Regions from separate parts of the Lysinibacillus sp. HST-98 genome, predicted to be linked through region 2. Evidence: riboswitches for the same ligand, from Rfam matches in the RefSeq annotation. Region 2 holds a riboswitch; the other holds the start of a gene.
What was found. A riboswitch is a leader RNA that binds a small molecule or an ion and turns the genes downstream of it on or off. The one in region 2 is predicted to bind S-adenosylmethionine.
Positions count from the first base shown of each region.

Region 1: another riboswitch for S-adenosylmethionine. It lies ahead of JIN86_RS12610 (O-acetylhomoserine aminocarboxypropyltransferase/cysteine synthase family protein); the one in region 2 lies ahead of metK (methionine adenosyltransferase).

Region 1 covers NZ_JAENHX010000004.1:378,209-385,584, reverse strand. The annotation lists gene JIN86_RS12625 (succinyl-CoA:acetate CoA-transferase ScpC) at 1-366, shown strand, start outside; gene JIN86_RS12620 (DASS family sodium-coupled anion symporter) at 440-1,921, opposite strand; gene JIN86_RS12615 (glycerol-3-phosphate acyltransferase) at 2,117-2,749, opposite strand; SAM riboswitch class I at 2,903-3,016, shown strand; gene JIN86_RS12610 (O-acetylhomoserine aminocarboxypropyltransferase/cysteine synthase family protein) at 3,133-4,434, shown strand; gene JIN86_RS12605 (hypothetical protein) at 4,766-5,149, shown strand; gene JIN86_RS12600 (homoserine dehydrogenase) at 5,613-6,599, shown strand; gene JIN86_RS12595 (MerR family transcriptional regulator) at 6,659-6,889, opposite strand; gene JIN86_RS12590 (DMT family transporter) at 7,045-7,376, shown strand, end outside.
Region 2 covers NZ_JAENHX010000001.1:1,062,354-1,069,729, reverse strand. The annotation lists gene JIN86_RS05285 (IclR family transcriptional regulator) at 1-416, shown strand, start outside; gene JIN86_RS05280 (aminopeptidase) at 428-1,351, shown strand; gene JIN86_RS05275 (NUDIX domain-containing protein) at 1,553-2,020, shown strand; gene JIN86_RS05270 (alpha/beta hydrolase family protein) at 2,004-2,780, shown strand; gene pckA (phosphoenolpyruvate carboxykinase (ATP)) at 2,846-4,432, opposite strand; SAM riboswitch class I at 4,822-4,940, shown strand; gene metK (methionine adenosyltransferase) at 5,199-6,395, shown strand; gene JIN86_RS05255 (gamma carbonic anhydrase) at 6,576-7,088, opposite strand; gene JIN86_RS05250 (alpha/beta hydrolase) at 7,223-7,376, shown strand, end outside.

The DNA.
Region 1 (7,376 bases), on a different contig from region 2:
GGTGACTTTGCTCGTAATGCACGTTTAGGAATTTTTGTGACAAAGTCTTATGCTAAGGGTGGAGATATTTCGAGTATTGTTCCAATGGTCTCGCATGTGGATCATACGGAGCATGATGTTGATGTCATTGTAACTGAACAGGGCGTAGCAGATTTACGAGGACTTGCTCCAAAAGAACGAGTGGGACTTATCATTGATAATTGTGCACATCCTGATTATAGGGAGCAGCTGTGGCAGTACTTTAATGATGCCAATGAGGCAACGGGTGGACATCACACACCACATGACCTAGAAAAAGCACTATCATGGCACGTTAACTATGCGAAAAACGGTACGATGAAGGATCCTGCTTTTACGAAACAATAGTCTTATCTTAAAAGCCTTGAAGGACAAATAGTCTGTTTCTTCAAGGCTTTTACGTTTTAATTTAATGAAAGTTCTATAATAATCCAATCCATTTCCAATACGTTGCAGAGAACAAAAGTACGAGAAGGAAACCGATAATGGTTAATGGAATTCCAGATTTCAAGAAATCCTTTGTTGTAAAGGAGCCTGTACCATAGGCAAGCATGTTTTGTGGTGCACTAATTGGTAATAGGAAGCCAAAGCTTATGACGAATTGTTGCACAATAACAAAACCAACTTGATCAACATTAGCCGTTAATGTGGAGGCTAAAACGATAAACACAGGTATAAGTGCTGAGGCTAAGCTAGTTGCGCTTGCAAAGCCTAAATGAATCAAAATGTTAAATAAAGTTACGAGTGCGATGGTTGCTAGTAAAGGCATAGTATCTAGCCCGAGTGAACCAAAAACTTTATCTGATAACCATGCAGCACCTTGCGTATTTAGTAAAATGGTTCCTAACATAATGCCTACCGCAAAGACGATAATTGTTCCCCATGGAATATGAGGCTCAACTTCCTTCCACGAATACACACCGATTTTAGGCATTAATAGAATCGCGATAGCAATAATTGTGACTGTTGTCGTATCAAATGGATGTAGTTTTCCTTCAGTTGCCCAGAAAAATAGTAAAACTACGGATGTAATGATTAAACGAATTTCAGGAGCCTTTAATGGGCCAAGCTCTGCAAGCTGTTTTTTGATGACCTCTTTACCACCTTCGATATTGCTAGTCTCAGGTTTAATTAAAGCAATCATAATGAAAAATAAAAAGATCGACATAATAATTGAGAAGGGGGCGGCATAAAGTAGCCAAGCACCCCATGAAATATCCACATTAAATTGCTCTTGGATAAAGTTTAAAGCCACCATATTTTGAGCTGCTGCAGTTTTAATACCAATATTCCAAATGGAAACGGCTTGTACCGAAGTAATAACTAATAAGGCAGCAAGCCGACTATCACGTGGTAAACCAAATGCTGCCACCATTCCAAGCAAAATCGGTACTACTGCGCCAGCTCGTGCTGTAGCAGAAGGTACAAAAAATGCGAGGACGATAGAGACTAAAATAGCGCCAAATACGATAGCTTTTGTTTTCGTTCCTACCAGTGAAAGAATCCAAAGTGCAAGTCGTTTATGTAGATTAGTAATTTGCATTGCTGCGGCTAGAAAAAGAGCTGCTGCTACTAAAGCAACGGCAGAATTACTAAAGCCACTTAAAGATAATTTTAATGCGCTAGCTGTTCCTAGCTCTGTAGTTGGATTATCCATTGACGGAGCGAGTCCTAGTAAAACAGTTACTAGTGCAATGATCATGGCCGAGCTCACAGGATATGAAACGGCCTCTGTAACCCAAAGGATGACTGCAAAAGCTAAAATGGCTAAAGCTCGTTGCCCAGCTATAGGTAAATCACCATTGTTAGGTAAAAAGGTAATAATGATTAGTAACGCGAATGCCAAGCCAATCCATAGTGGCTTTAAATTAAGTTTTGTAGCTGCTTGCTTTGGGGAAGACATATTTTCTCATCCTTTCTGCAATAAAAATGACGATTATTATCCATAACATCGGCCTGTATAATGTTTTATTAAGATAAGAATATGTTGATTTTATTGTAGAAAAAAATCGATGTGAAAATTGTGTTTTTTACAGCAATATGAGTAGATAAAGAGAAAATACATGGTCACAAAGAATACAAAAATATCCATGAAATATTATTTCTTTTTCTTAAAGGCAGAAGTTACTTTAGGCTCTGTGCCATTGACTAATCGTTTAATATTTTCAAGGTGCAGGATGATGGCTATGCCAAAAAGAAGAAGAGCTATAATGGTTGGGCCAATGCCAGGAATCCATAAATAAGTTGCTGTACAAAACACGAGATAAAATTCTAGAACACCAACAATTAAATAATTTGTTGCAAAGGATAAAATAACAAATAAAATAAGTGCAAATAAACCAATCTTCCAATCAACAGCAAGTAAAATACCAATAATGGAGGCAGTTCCTTTCCCGCCATTGAAGCCCATGTAGAAGGGGAAATTATGACCTAAAATAACCCCAGCAGCCATAATATAAGTAAGCAGCCAAATTTGTTCTTCTGTTAAATGAATGGCGTCAGCTAGATAAAAATGCGCACCTATAATAGCCACAACACCTTTGACTATATCGATGAGGGCTACTAAAACGCCATATTTCCAGCCAAGGGAAAGAGTAGCATTAGAGGCACCAGCATTACCGTGGCCTGCCTTTTTTAAATCAACCCCCGATAAAAATTGAGCCACTTTAGAGCCGTGAATACAGCCTATTAAATAGCCAATCATAAGAAAAATGATCACGGCCTTTACCATAAAAATACTCCTCTCAAAATTTTTTAAAATAGTGTATGCGTTCATATTACGTATAAGAGCAGACAGAAGTTTCGGAAAAAATAAAATTTACATGTTGACAGAAAAAAACTCTATGTTTATACTGTGTAACAACGATGGAAATTGAATCTCATACTCTTATCAAGAGCGGCGGAGGGATAGGCCCTATGATGCCCGGCAACCAGTAAGCAATGAGCTTACTAAGGTGCTAATTCCTACAGATTCTTACTTGGATCTGGCAGATAAGGGGAGGAAAACTTGCAACCGCAACCCTCTTCTTAGCTGAAGAGGGTTTTTGTTTTCTACAGAAAAATCCTCCTCATCTCCGGTACCATCGTAAAAAAATAACCATTTGGAGGTACACAATGACAAATTTTAAACCAGAAACATTGCTGTTGCATGGTGGTCAAGAGCCAGACCCAGTGACGGGTTCTCGCACAGTTCCAGTCTATCGCTCAACTGCTTTCGTATTTAAAGATACTGCTCATGCGCAACGTCTTTTTGCCTTAGAGGAAGCAGGGAACATTTACACACGAATTACCAATCCAACAGTTGATGTGTTTGAAAAACGTGTGGCTTTATTGGAAGGTGGAACAGCAGCAGTAGCACTTTCATCTGGTGCAGCAGCTATCGCATTTTCCATTTTAAATCTAGCTGGAGCGGGTGATGAGATAGTAGCAGCTAGTTCTTTATATGGTGGTACGTATAATTTATTTGCTAACACATTACCAAACTATGGTATTAAAACAATTTTTGTAGATGAAACAAACCCAGAGAATTTCAAAGCAGCGATTACTGATAAAACAAAAGCGGTCTTTGCAGAGGTTTATGGTAATCCAAGTTTAAAGGTTTTAGATATTGAAGCAGTAGCTAAAATTGCACATGATAATGGTCTACCATTAATTATTGACAGCACGTTCGCTTCTCCTTATGGTTCTACACCTATTGAATACGGCGCAGATGTTGTAGTTCATTCTGCAACTAAATGGATAGGAGGTCATGGTACAACTTTAGGGGGCGTTGTTGTAGACGCTGGTAAGTTTGATTGGACTAGCGGTCGATTCCCTGGTTTTACTGAACCAGATGCCTCTTACCATGGGCTACGTTATGGAATTGATACAGCTTCTGCAGCCTTTGCTACAAAGCTACGTGTACAATTATTACGTGATTTTGGTCCAACATTAAGTGCTGATGCTGCCTTTAATTTATTGCAAGGGTTAGAAACGCTTCATCTGCGTATCCCTAAACACAATGAAAATGCATTGGCAGTGGCTGAGTATTTACAAAACCACCCATCTGTGGAGTATGTAAATTATAATGGCCTAGAAGATTTTCCGACACATGAGTTAGCAAAAAAATATTTAAGAAATGGCTTCGGTTCAGTGCTTACATTTGGCATCAAGGGTGGACGAGAAGCTGGGCGAAAGCTTATTGATAGCGTGAAATTATTTTCACATGTAGCAAATGTAGGTGATGCAAAGTCATTAATTATTCATCCAGCTTCCACTACTCATCAGCAACTATCAGCAGAAGAATTAGTTCAAGCTGGTGTAACCGAGTCGCTCATTCGCTTATCCATCGGTTTAGAGGCAGTAGAGGATATTATTGCTGATTTAGATCAAGCCATTACACAGGCTACAACAACTGAACAAACAGTAGAAGCTTAAAGTTTAAAGCAAATGGTAAAATGTTGTGACGTTAACGTATTTTCTCATTCGATTAGCCTCATTTGGTAATGCGTTAAACGTTGCTACATCAATCTATTACTGCACCCATTAATTATCAGAACCTTATAAAAAATAATACCAAGTAATTTTATATGTATTATTGACTTTGTTAAATCCACGTTATATACTAAGAAATAAGTTAACAGTACAAAAATTTTTAAAAAAAGGTAAATGTTTTCATAAGTGCTCCCCCACTTTTGAATATATAGAAGAGTAGTTGCCTAGCCAGTGACTACTCTTCCCAAAAACTGATGATAAAGGAGTGTTTAAAATGGGTAACATCTATAGTGCGCAAAACATTGTATCCTATCTAATATATGAGCTAAATGAAGGGCATGTATTTGTCAACAATAAATCCATTCAACACCTTCTTACATCAGTCGAAAGAAAATGGCAGGAAGTATTTGGTCATACAGCATTTCAAGAACGTGTTTTTACTGAAGAAGACTTTACTGTTAAGGAAGTATTTGAGGCATATGAACAGTATGGTGTGAGCCATATCTCACTTCCTGCGACAGAGTTTTACTTGAAGTATGGTACATTTCAATTAGTGGAACGTACGTATGCAATACCAAATTTTACAGAAGAAGAGATTAGTCTTGTTCAACAAGCTTTAGCACAATACCGTTATCAATTGCTTTCAAAAGCAAGTTAAAACCCCCTCATATTTTTAAGCTCATTCTCTGCTGCTACAGGGAATGAGTTTTTTCTTTAAAGGGATTGTAATGAGTGTCTGAGCATACATATATATAATAGAAGAAAGACATTCATATATTGAAATGTAAATAGTCAATATTTGTTCAAATCTTATAGATTGATTAATAAAACGTATAATAAAGGGAATGAAACCGATTTCTTTTGCACATCTAGAGAAAACAAATGTCCTTCCTAGAAAGATTTTTCTTGTGCAAAGTGTGTATTTGCGTTACAATTTTCTTTAAGTTAAATTTTGAATTATTTGAATTTGTATGTGTACTAACACATATATAAATAGCGAAACTCATACAAAGAGAGTTGTTGGCTAAAGACTGCGGTGGGTGTCAAATTGTCATGACACAACCCCATGGAGAGTTAGCTTTAATGAAACTGCGGAATGTAAGTTGGAGGGAATAATAAGAATGGCAACTATAAAGGCAGCGATTTTAGGATTTGGAACGGTAGGTCAGGGGATTTACCATATTTTAAATGAAAAACGAGAAGAGCTAAAAAATAAATTAGGTATTGAATTAGAGTTAGCGAAGATTTTAGTGACAGATGCTAGTCGTGAACGTGTACCAGGCACAGCAAATTTGATGACAACAAGTATGGATGAAGTCTTAGCAGAGCCAGGTATGCAGGTAGTGTTTGAAGCAATTGTGAACGAAGAACCTGCATACAGTTATTTAAAGCGAGCGGTGGAACATAAGTGTCATGTTATTACTGCCAATAAAGTGATGTTTGCCAAACGAGGTTTGGAGTTGCAGGATCTTGCAAAAGCAAATGGCGTTTTTGTAGGCTATGAGGCTACTACTGCTGGTGGCGTACCTGTTATAAAAACAATGAAGAATATCTTACTTGTAAATGATGTAAGTCGTATACAAGGTGTCTTAAATGGCACATGTAATTATATTTTAACAAAAATGCGTGCACAGGGCTGGTCGTTCGAAACAGCTTTAAAAGAGGCACAAGGCTTAGGTTATGCCGAAGCAGATCCATATAATGATATATCTGGGCAGGATGCATTTAAAAAATTAATGATATTAAGTGCCTTAGCTTTTGGTGAGCAGCCTGACTGGTCAGATGTAGAGGTAATTGGGATCGATAGTATCTCTGCTGAACAAGTTCATGAAGCATGTGAAAAGGGTCTACGTTACCGTCATGTAGCTGAAGTGGAAAAACTAGCTGATGGTAAGATTATTGCAAAAGTAGGTCCTCAACTAGTTGATAAAGAGCATCCACTTTATCCAGTCGATGATGTGTTCAATGCGGTGGCATTAGAGACTAACTATATTGGTACACTAACATTAATCGGTCCTGGAGCAGGGATGTATCCAACAGCGAGTGTCATGGTAGAAGATTATGCTGAAATCATTGGGAAAAGAGCAGGATTTGTTGTGACAATCTAATAAAAGCTTTAAAAAAGGCCCGCCATTCAACAATGTTCAATTGTATGAATGGTGGGCTTTTAGTCTTCATCTTTGACGTCTATGTCCTCTGGAATAGGAGTAGCACGCCAAATTTCAATTTCCTCTTTTATACGTTCCAATTGTTTAAAATAAGTGCTGAATTGTCCACTATTGATTAAAATTTGTTGGCCATCGTAAACAGAACGGATGCGTCCTTCGTAAATTAGACGCATTACTTGATCCTCAGGCATACCAAGATCTATAGCTGTCTCTTCAATTGATTTGTACATACGATTCGCTCCTTTTACTGCTTTTATTATAACGTCCATTCATGAGAAAACATACTATTGGAATTAAAAGAAAAGTAAAAATGATAATTGTTTGATTTTGGATAAATATGTATGATTAGTATGGATAAAGATGTGAAGCGGGGATGAGTTGATAAATGCTAAATTCATTGTTTGTATTACTAGCAGCTATTCTATGGGGAATGACAGGTACTGCCCAAACATATTTGGATCAAGGGGTATCTCCAACAGCAGTGGCCATGGTTCGTTCTGCAATTGGTGGCAGTTTATTATTAGTTATTACGATTATAATGAGGAAAATTAACTTTTTAAGGTGGTCATGGAAATGGACAATTTTAGCTGCGGCTAGTATTGCGCTTTTCCAAGGTCTTTTCTTCTCATCCATTCGCCTAACAGGTATAGCCATTGGAACTGTTGCTACTATTGGTAGTGCACCAGTGTTTTCTGGTGTTTTAGAGTGGCTAGTATG
Region 2 (7,376 bases):
CTGTAAATAAGGTGAAGTTTACAGTTTCAAGAGGAAGTAGATCGCCACTGTATGTAGGAGCATCTTATCGTTCGATGCTTGCTTTTTTAAATGAAGAGCAAATTGCAAAGGTCATAGATGAACCATTAACAGCTTATACAAATAATACGATGACAGATGCCACAGAAATAAGGGCAGAGCTAGAAAAAATTAGAACATGTGGCTATGCACTTAGTAACAGTGAGTATTCGGTCGATGTATTGGCGCTAGCTATGCCTATATTTAATAGTGAGGAACAGGTCGTAGCGTCTATTACCGTTTCTGGACCAATTTATCGTTTTACAGAGCAACGTGTTCCTGATTTTTTGGGACCTTTAACGGAAGCTAGAAATGAAATAGAAGGAATTATTCGTAGATATCATTTGAATTTTAATTAAGGAGCCCTATTATGCATCATTTACATGATATTGCACTAAATGTTTTAAAAGGCCATTTAAATGTTCAATCTTCTGAGTCACTATTAATTTTGACAGATAGCCACAAACAAGACATCGCGAAAATTTTTTATGAAGCTGGACTGTCAATTACTGCAAATACAATGTTCATGGTGATGCCCCTGTTAGAGAAATCTGGGCAGGAACCAATCCATGCAGTTTCTGAGCTTATGGCAAATACCGATGTTACACTGTGTATTACCTCCCACTCCCTAACACATACACTAGCTCGTAAACATGCCTGTGAAAAGGGTGGACGTGTAGCAACAATGCCAGGGGTAACATTGGAGATGCTGGAGCAAGGTGCCCTTCATGCAGATGCACAGGAGATCGAAGCTACGGTAGAAAAATATGTCCTTTTACTTAATACGACAAAAGATATTCGTATTGTCAAGGATGGTCATGAGCTGACGTTTAGTGTAGAAGGTCGTTTTGGCATTCGTTCCACAGGGGTTATTCGTCAACCTGGTGAGTATGGGAATATTCCTTCAGGAGAATCCTATATTGCACCAATAGAAACATCTGCGAATGGAGAGATTTTAGTAGATGGCTCTATTGCTAATATTGGTGTCTTAAAAGAGCCATTATTATTAAAAATAAAGAATGGTCGCTTAGAAGAAGCAATCGGTCCTGATGGTCCACGACTACTGGCATTACTTGGTGAAGGCAATGGTAGAGTTATTGCTGAGTTTGGCATCGGAGCCAATAAAAGTGCTATCCTATGTGGCAATGTATTAGAGGATGAGAAGGTGTATGGGACCATCCATATCGCTTTTGGTAGTAATGCGCCATTTGGTGGAGCCAATGCGTCAGATGTTCATATTGATTGTGTTGTGAAAAGTCCTATCGTCTATTTTGACGGTCAGCAAGTAATTTAAAGAAAAGCGTGTCTTCCTATGAAGCACGCTTTTTTCATGCTTTATAAGACTGTAGCTTAGGGTTGCTTGTCATTGTAGGTTTACAATATAGTTAATATAGATAGGAATAGGAATGATGATTAAATTCTGTCCATAAAATAGAAGTAATGATGAAGAAAGTTACTTTTGTTTTGCAACAAGAAAGAACGTGAGGGTGAAGAGATGTTAACATTTACAGATTTACATGGCCTACAAGTAGATTTGAGTTTTACAAGAGGCGAATTTAAAGTAGAACCTAAACACGTCCTTGTCCTTTTAAAGTATGAAAATAAATGGTTATGTACTGTCCATAAACGACGTGGTGTAGAAGTGCCAGGGGGGAAATTAGAAGAAGGCGAAACATTAGAGGAGGCGGCGATTCGAGAAGTTTTTGAAGAGACGGGTGTTCATGTGAAAAATCTTCAATGGTTTGCAGAGTATGCAGTGTATGATGAAATCGTTTTTTGTAAAACCGTTTTCACTGCACAATTTTTAGCGCAAGAGGATATAGAATTTGATTTAGAAACGTCAGGCATGCTTTGGTTAACCGATGAAGAATTTGTTCAGCATCCTAACTTGAGTTTTCACATGAAGGATGAGGGGATGAAGAAAATGCTGGAGGAGCTGAAACATCGTGACACACAATGGTGATATTATCGAAAAACGCCCCTATCCTTCACCAAATCCAGCTATAAGTTTAACGGAAATAACCTATCTTTCACAGGGCTTACGTATAAAAGGACTATTAGCAGAGCCAAAGACAGAGGGTACATATGATGGCTTTTTATATTTAAGAGGCGGCATGCAAAGCATTGGGATGGTAAGACCCTCTCGTATTGCACAATTTGCGGCGCAGGGCTTTATCGTATTTGCCCCATATTATCGTGGGAATCGTGGGGGAGAGGGTCGTGACGAGTTTGCAGGGGCAGACCGTTACGATGCGGTCTATGCCGTAGATGTACTCAAACAATTCTGCAATGACAATATCCATGTTTTTGGTTTTTCACGAGGTGGTATTATGGCTCTGTGGACAGCCATTTTAAGAAGGGATATTACTTCTGTTGTAACATGGGCAGGTGTTTCTGATGCAACGGCCACCTATTGGGAACGTACAGATATGCGAAGGATGATGAAGCGCGTTATTGGAGGAACACCTAATCGTGTACCAGAAGCATATGATGCAAGAACACCTCTTTTTGAGATAGAGCGAATAACAGCTCCCGTTCTTATCATTCATGGCTATCGTGATGAAAATGTGGATATTGAACATGCCAGACAATTGGCATTTTTTTTAGAGGAAGCAAATAAATCATTCGAAACTTGGTATGATCTTCACTATGCACATCAATATCCACCAGCAAAAAATCGTGAAACTGTCCGTGCTCTTTGCAAGTGGATGAAACAACAATAAAGCGTAGAGAAAACAAAAAGACAAAGGGAACGAATAATTTGTTCCCTTTGTCTTTTATATAGACGTTACTTTAATGGGCCACCAAGTGTAGTGATGGCTTCAGAAACGTTTGAGAATTTCTTGAAGTTTTCGTTGAATAAGCCTGCAAGCTCAGCAGCTTTTGCATCGTATGCAGCTTTATCTGCCCAAGCTTCACGAGGATTTAACACTTCTGAAGGTACTCCTTCAACTGCTGTTGGAATGTGTAAACCAAACACAGCATCTTGTGTTGTTTCAACATCTGCTAATTTACCATCGATTGCTGCACGGACCATTGTACGTGTGTAAGAAAGTTTCATACGGCTACCTGTGCCATATTCGCCACCAGTCCAACCAGTGTTTACTAAGTATACCTGTGCACCGTGCTCGTCAATTTTTTGACCTAACATTTCTGCGTATACTGTTGCAGGAAGCGGAAGGAATGGAGAACCGAAGCAAGTAGAGAATACTGGTTCTGGCTCAGTCACACCACGTTCAGTTCCAGCAAGTTTAGAAGTGAACCCACTTAGGAAGTGATACATTGCTTGTTCTTTTGTTAATTTACTGATTGGAGGTAACACGCCAAATGCATCAGCTGTTAGGAAGATGATTGTTTTTGGATGACCTGCAACAGAAGGATCAACGATATTTTCGATGTATTGGATTGGATAAGCTACACGTGTATTTTCTGTTAGTGAACCATCGTCATAGTCACAAATACGAGTTTCTGGATCAACAGCTACGTTTTCTAATACAGAGCCGAAGCGGATTGCATTGTAGATTTCTGGTTCTTTTTCAGCAGAAAGGTTGATTGTTTTTGCATAGCAACCACCCTCAATGTTGAACACACCATTATCAGACCAACCGTGTTCATCGTCACCGATTAGCTTACGATCAGGATCAGCTGATAACGTCGTTTTACCAGTACCAGATAGACCGAAGAATAACGCCACATCGCCAGCTTCACCAACGTTTGCTGAGCAGTGCATTGAAAGAATACCTTGTTGTGGTAATAAGTAGTTCATGATACCAAAGATAGATTTTTTCATTTCACCAGCATATTCTGTACCACCAATTAAAATAATTTTCTTTTCAAGTGATACGATGATGAATGTTTCAGAAGCAGTGCCATCAACCGCAGGATCTGCTTTAAAGTTAGGAGCTGAGATGACAGTGAAGTCAGCAACATGAGAAGCTAATTCATCTGCTGTTGGACGGATAAATAATTGATGAGCAAAAAGATTGTGCCATGCGTATTCATTAATAACTTGAATGCTTAATTGTGAATCTTTGTCAGCACCTGCAAAGCCTTTGAATACAAATAACTCGTCACGTTCTTTTAAATATTTTATTACTTTTACATATAGGTTATCGAACACTTCAGAAGAAATTGGTTGGTTTACTTTACCCCAGTCAATTTGATCTTTTGTGCTTTCTTCTTCTACCGTATATTTATCTTTAGGTGAACGACCAGTGTATTTGCCAGTTTCTGCACGAACTGCGCCATCTACTGTTAACATTGCTTCACCACGAGATGTAGCTTTTTCTGCTAATTGTGGTACTGAAAGTTGAACATTAATGTTACCGCCGTTTAATAATTCCTTCAGTTCGTTTGCAATTTCTACTGAATTCATCGATTAAATACCATCCTTTTTTATAGTATTCCCTTGATTTAGAGGGATTTTTTCTTAATTTCAAAAATAGTATAACACAATTGCTTAAATAATCTATACTAATTAAGAAATTATTTTAGAGTTTTTACCACTTTTCAATAAACTGACAAAAAATAATGTTTTTCGAGGAGAATACCATCAATCCTACTGTAATTAGGCATGAAAATTGAGCCACACATATGTTACCACAAGTAGCTAGGTATGTTGTAGGGATTAATTTGCTTCTATTTACATCATCATCCAAGTATGAAAAGTTTTTGTGTAATAAGTTCTTTCCTTTCTATACAGTAATACATAAGAAAATATTTGACAACGTTCGACCTTTTCAGTAACATGAGATTGAACGGATACTCTTATCCCGAGCTGGTGGAGGGTCAGGCCCTGTGAAACCCGGCAACCTGCATGAACTATTTCACGACATGCGTTGGTGCCAACCTGATGCAAGGGAACATCCCTTGAACGATAAGAGTGAAAGGTTACGCAGTCATTATTCCTTTCCTCATGTAAAGTAACGTGAGAAAAGGATTTTTTTATTGTTAAAAATTAATGTAAAGGTAAGTATATGTAGTTCTTTCCTTATTATAATGACGGATCTTTCGAAATCCTCGTGTTAAAAGCAGCAGTAACGGCTTGAGAGTTCAATCCTTAGGAGCGGACTTGACATGGGTAATGAGTACCGTATTCATACACAACTACTTATTGTAAGAGTATTTAGGAGGAAAACCAAATGACAAACCGTCGACTGTTTACATCAGAGAGTGTAACAGAAGGACATCCAGATAAGATTTGTGACCAAATCTCGGATGCCATTTTAGATGCTATTTTAGCAGAAGATCCAAATGCACGTGTAGCGTGTGAAACAACTGTAACAACAGGATTAGTATTAGTAGCAGGAGAAATTACAACTTCTACTTATGTAGATATTAAAGGTATTGTTCGTGACACTGTAGCTGAAATTGGTTATACACGAGGTAAATATGGCTTTGATGCTGAGAACTTAGCGGTGCTTGTGGCTATTGGTGAACAATCACCTGATATTGCTCAAGGTGTTGATCAGGCATTAGAGGCACGTGAAGGCTCTATGACAGATGCAGATATTGAAGCAATTGGTGCTGGTGACCAAGGCTTAATGTTTGGCTATGCATGTAATGAAACACCAGAGCTAATGCCATTACCAATTAGCTTGGCACACAAATTAGCACGCCGTTTAACAGAAGTACGTAAATCCGGTGAACTTGCCTATTTACGTCCTGATGGTAAAACGCAAGTAACGATAGAATATGATGACAATAATGTACCGGTTCGCGTGGATACAATTGTTATTTCAACACAGCATGATGAAGAAGCAACACTTGAACAAATTCAAGCAGATTTAAAAGAATTTGTTATTGCACCAGTTGTACCAAGTGAATTATTAGATGCTAATACGAAATACTTTATCAATCCAACTGGCCGTTTTGTAATTGGTGGACCAAAAGGTGATGCTGGATTAACAGGACGTAAAATCATTGTTGATACATACGGTGGTTATGCACGTCACGGTGGTGGTGCCTTCTCAGGTAAGGATGCAACCAAGGTAGACCGTTCAGCGGCATATGCAGCACGTTATGTAGCGAAAAACATCGTAGCAGCTGGCTTAGCAGAGCGTGCTGAAGTGCAACTTGCCTATGCGATTGGCGTTGCGCAGCCTGTTTCGATTGCTGTCGATACATTTGGAACAGGTAGAGTGAAAGAAAGCGAGATCGTTGAATGGGTACGCGAGCTATTCGATTTACGCCCAGCGGGTATCATTAAAATGCTTGATCTTCGTCGTCCAATTTATAAACAAACTGCTGCGTATGGACATTTTGGTCGTACAGATTTAAATGTACCATGGGAGCAAATTGATAAAGCAGACGCGTTACGAGAAAAAGCACGTTTATAAACTATTGAACTAAAGTAATGAAGTCATTAAAAAATTATTCTAATGTATTAATAAACAAAGGAGCAATATTGCTCCTTTTGTTTTTTTATAAAAAATACCTCGCTAGGATTCGTGAACGTATTCGGTACACGAAAACGCGAGGGATTTTTTCGTTGGTATTAATTTTTTTGTGTAGATTATTTATTTCTGAATTGATTTATAATATTGACCTTTTTCTGCGTATTCTCGTACGATGCGTTCCATATCCTCTTTATCCTCAGCATTTAATTCTCGGACAACTTTTGCTGGACGACCTAATGCTAGACTATTTGGAGGAATGACTTTACCAGGAGGTACTAGGCTTCCTGCCCCAATAAATGCACCTTCTCCAATCTCAGCTCCGTCTAAAATAATGGATCCCATACCAATTAAGGCATTTTTGCGAATTGTACAACTATGTAAAGTGACTTGGTGTCCAACTGTTACCTCATCTTCAATAATGAGCGGATATTTTGGGCTTTGGTGTAAACAGCAAAGATCTTGAATACTGACACGTTTACCGATAATCGTTGGGGAAACATCACCACGAATAACCGTATTAAACCAAATGGTTGTTTCGGCGCCAATTGTTACGTCGCCCGTAACAGTTGCGTAATCAGCAATGAAAACAGACGGATCGATCTTTGGCGTTTTATCTTTAAATGGATAAATCATGAAAATCGCCTCTTTTCTTTCTATAATGTAGTATTATCGTATCAAATACGCAACTTTATGGAAATATAAAATTAAAATATGCTATTTATTTCGATATAATCAAAGTGTAATTATTTTTTAGGAGGACTATGTAAATGTGGAAATGGGAAGCTGATGGACAAGCAAAAGCTGTGATTGCTATTCTTCATGGTGCTTATGAAAATCACCGTTGGTATGCATGGCTGATAGAAAAATTAAGATTAGAAGGCTTCCACATAGTCATGGGGGATTTACCGAATCATGGGGGTA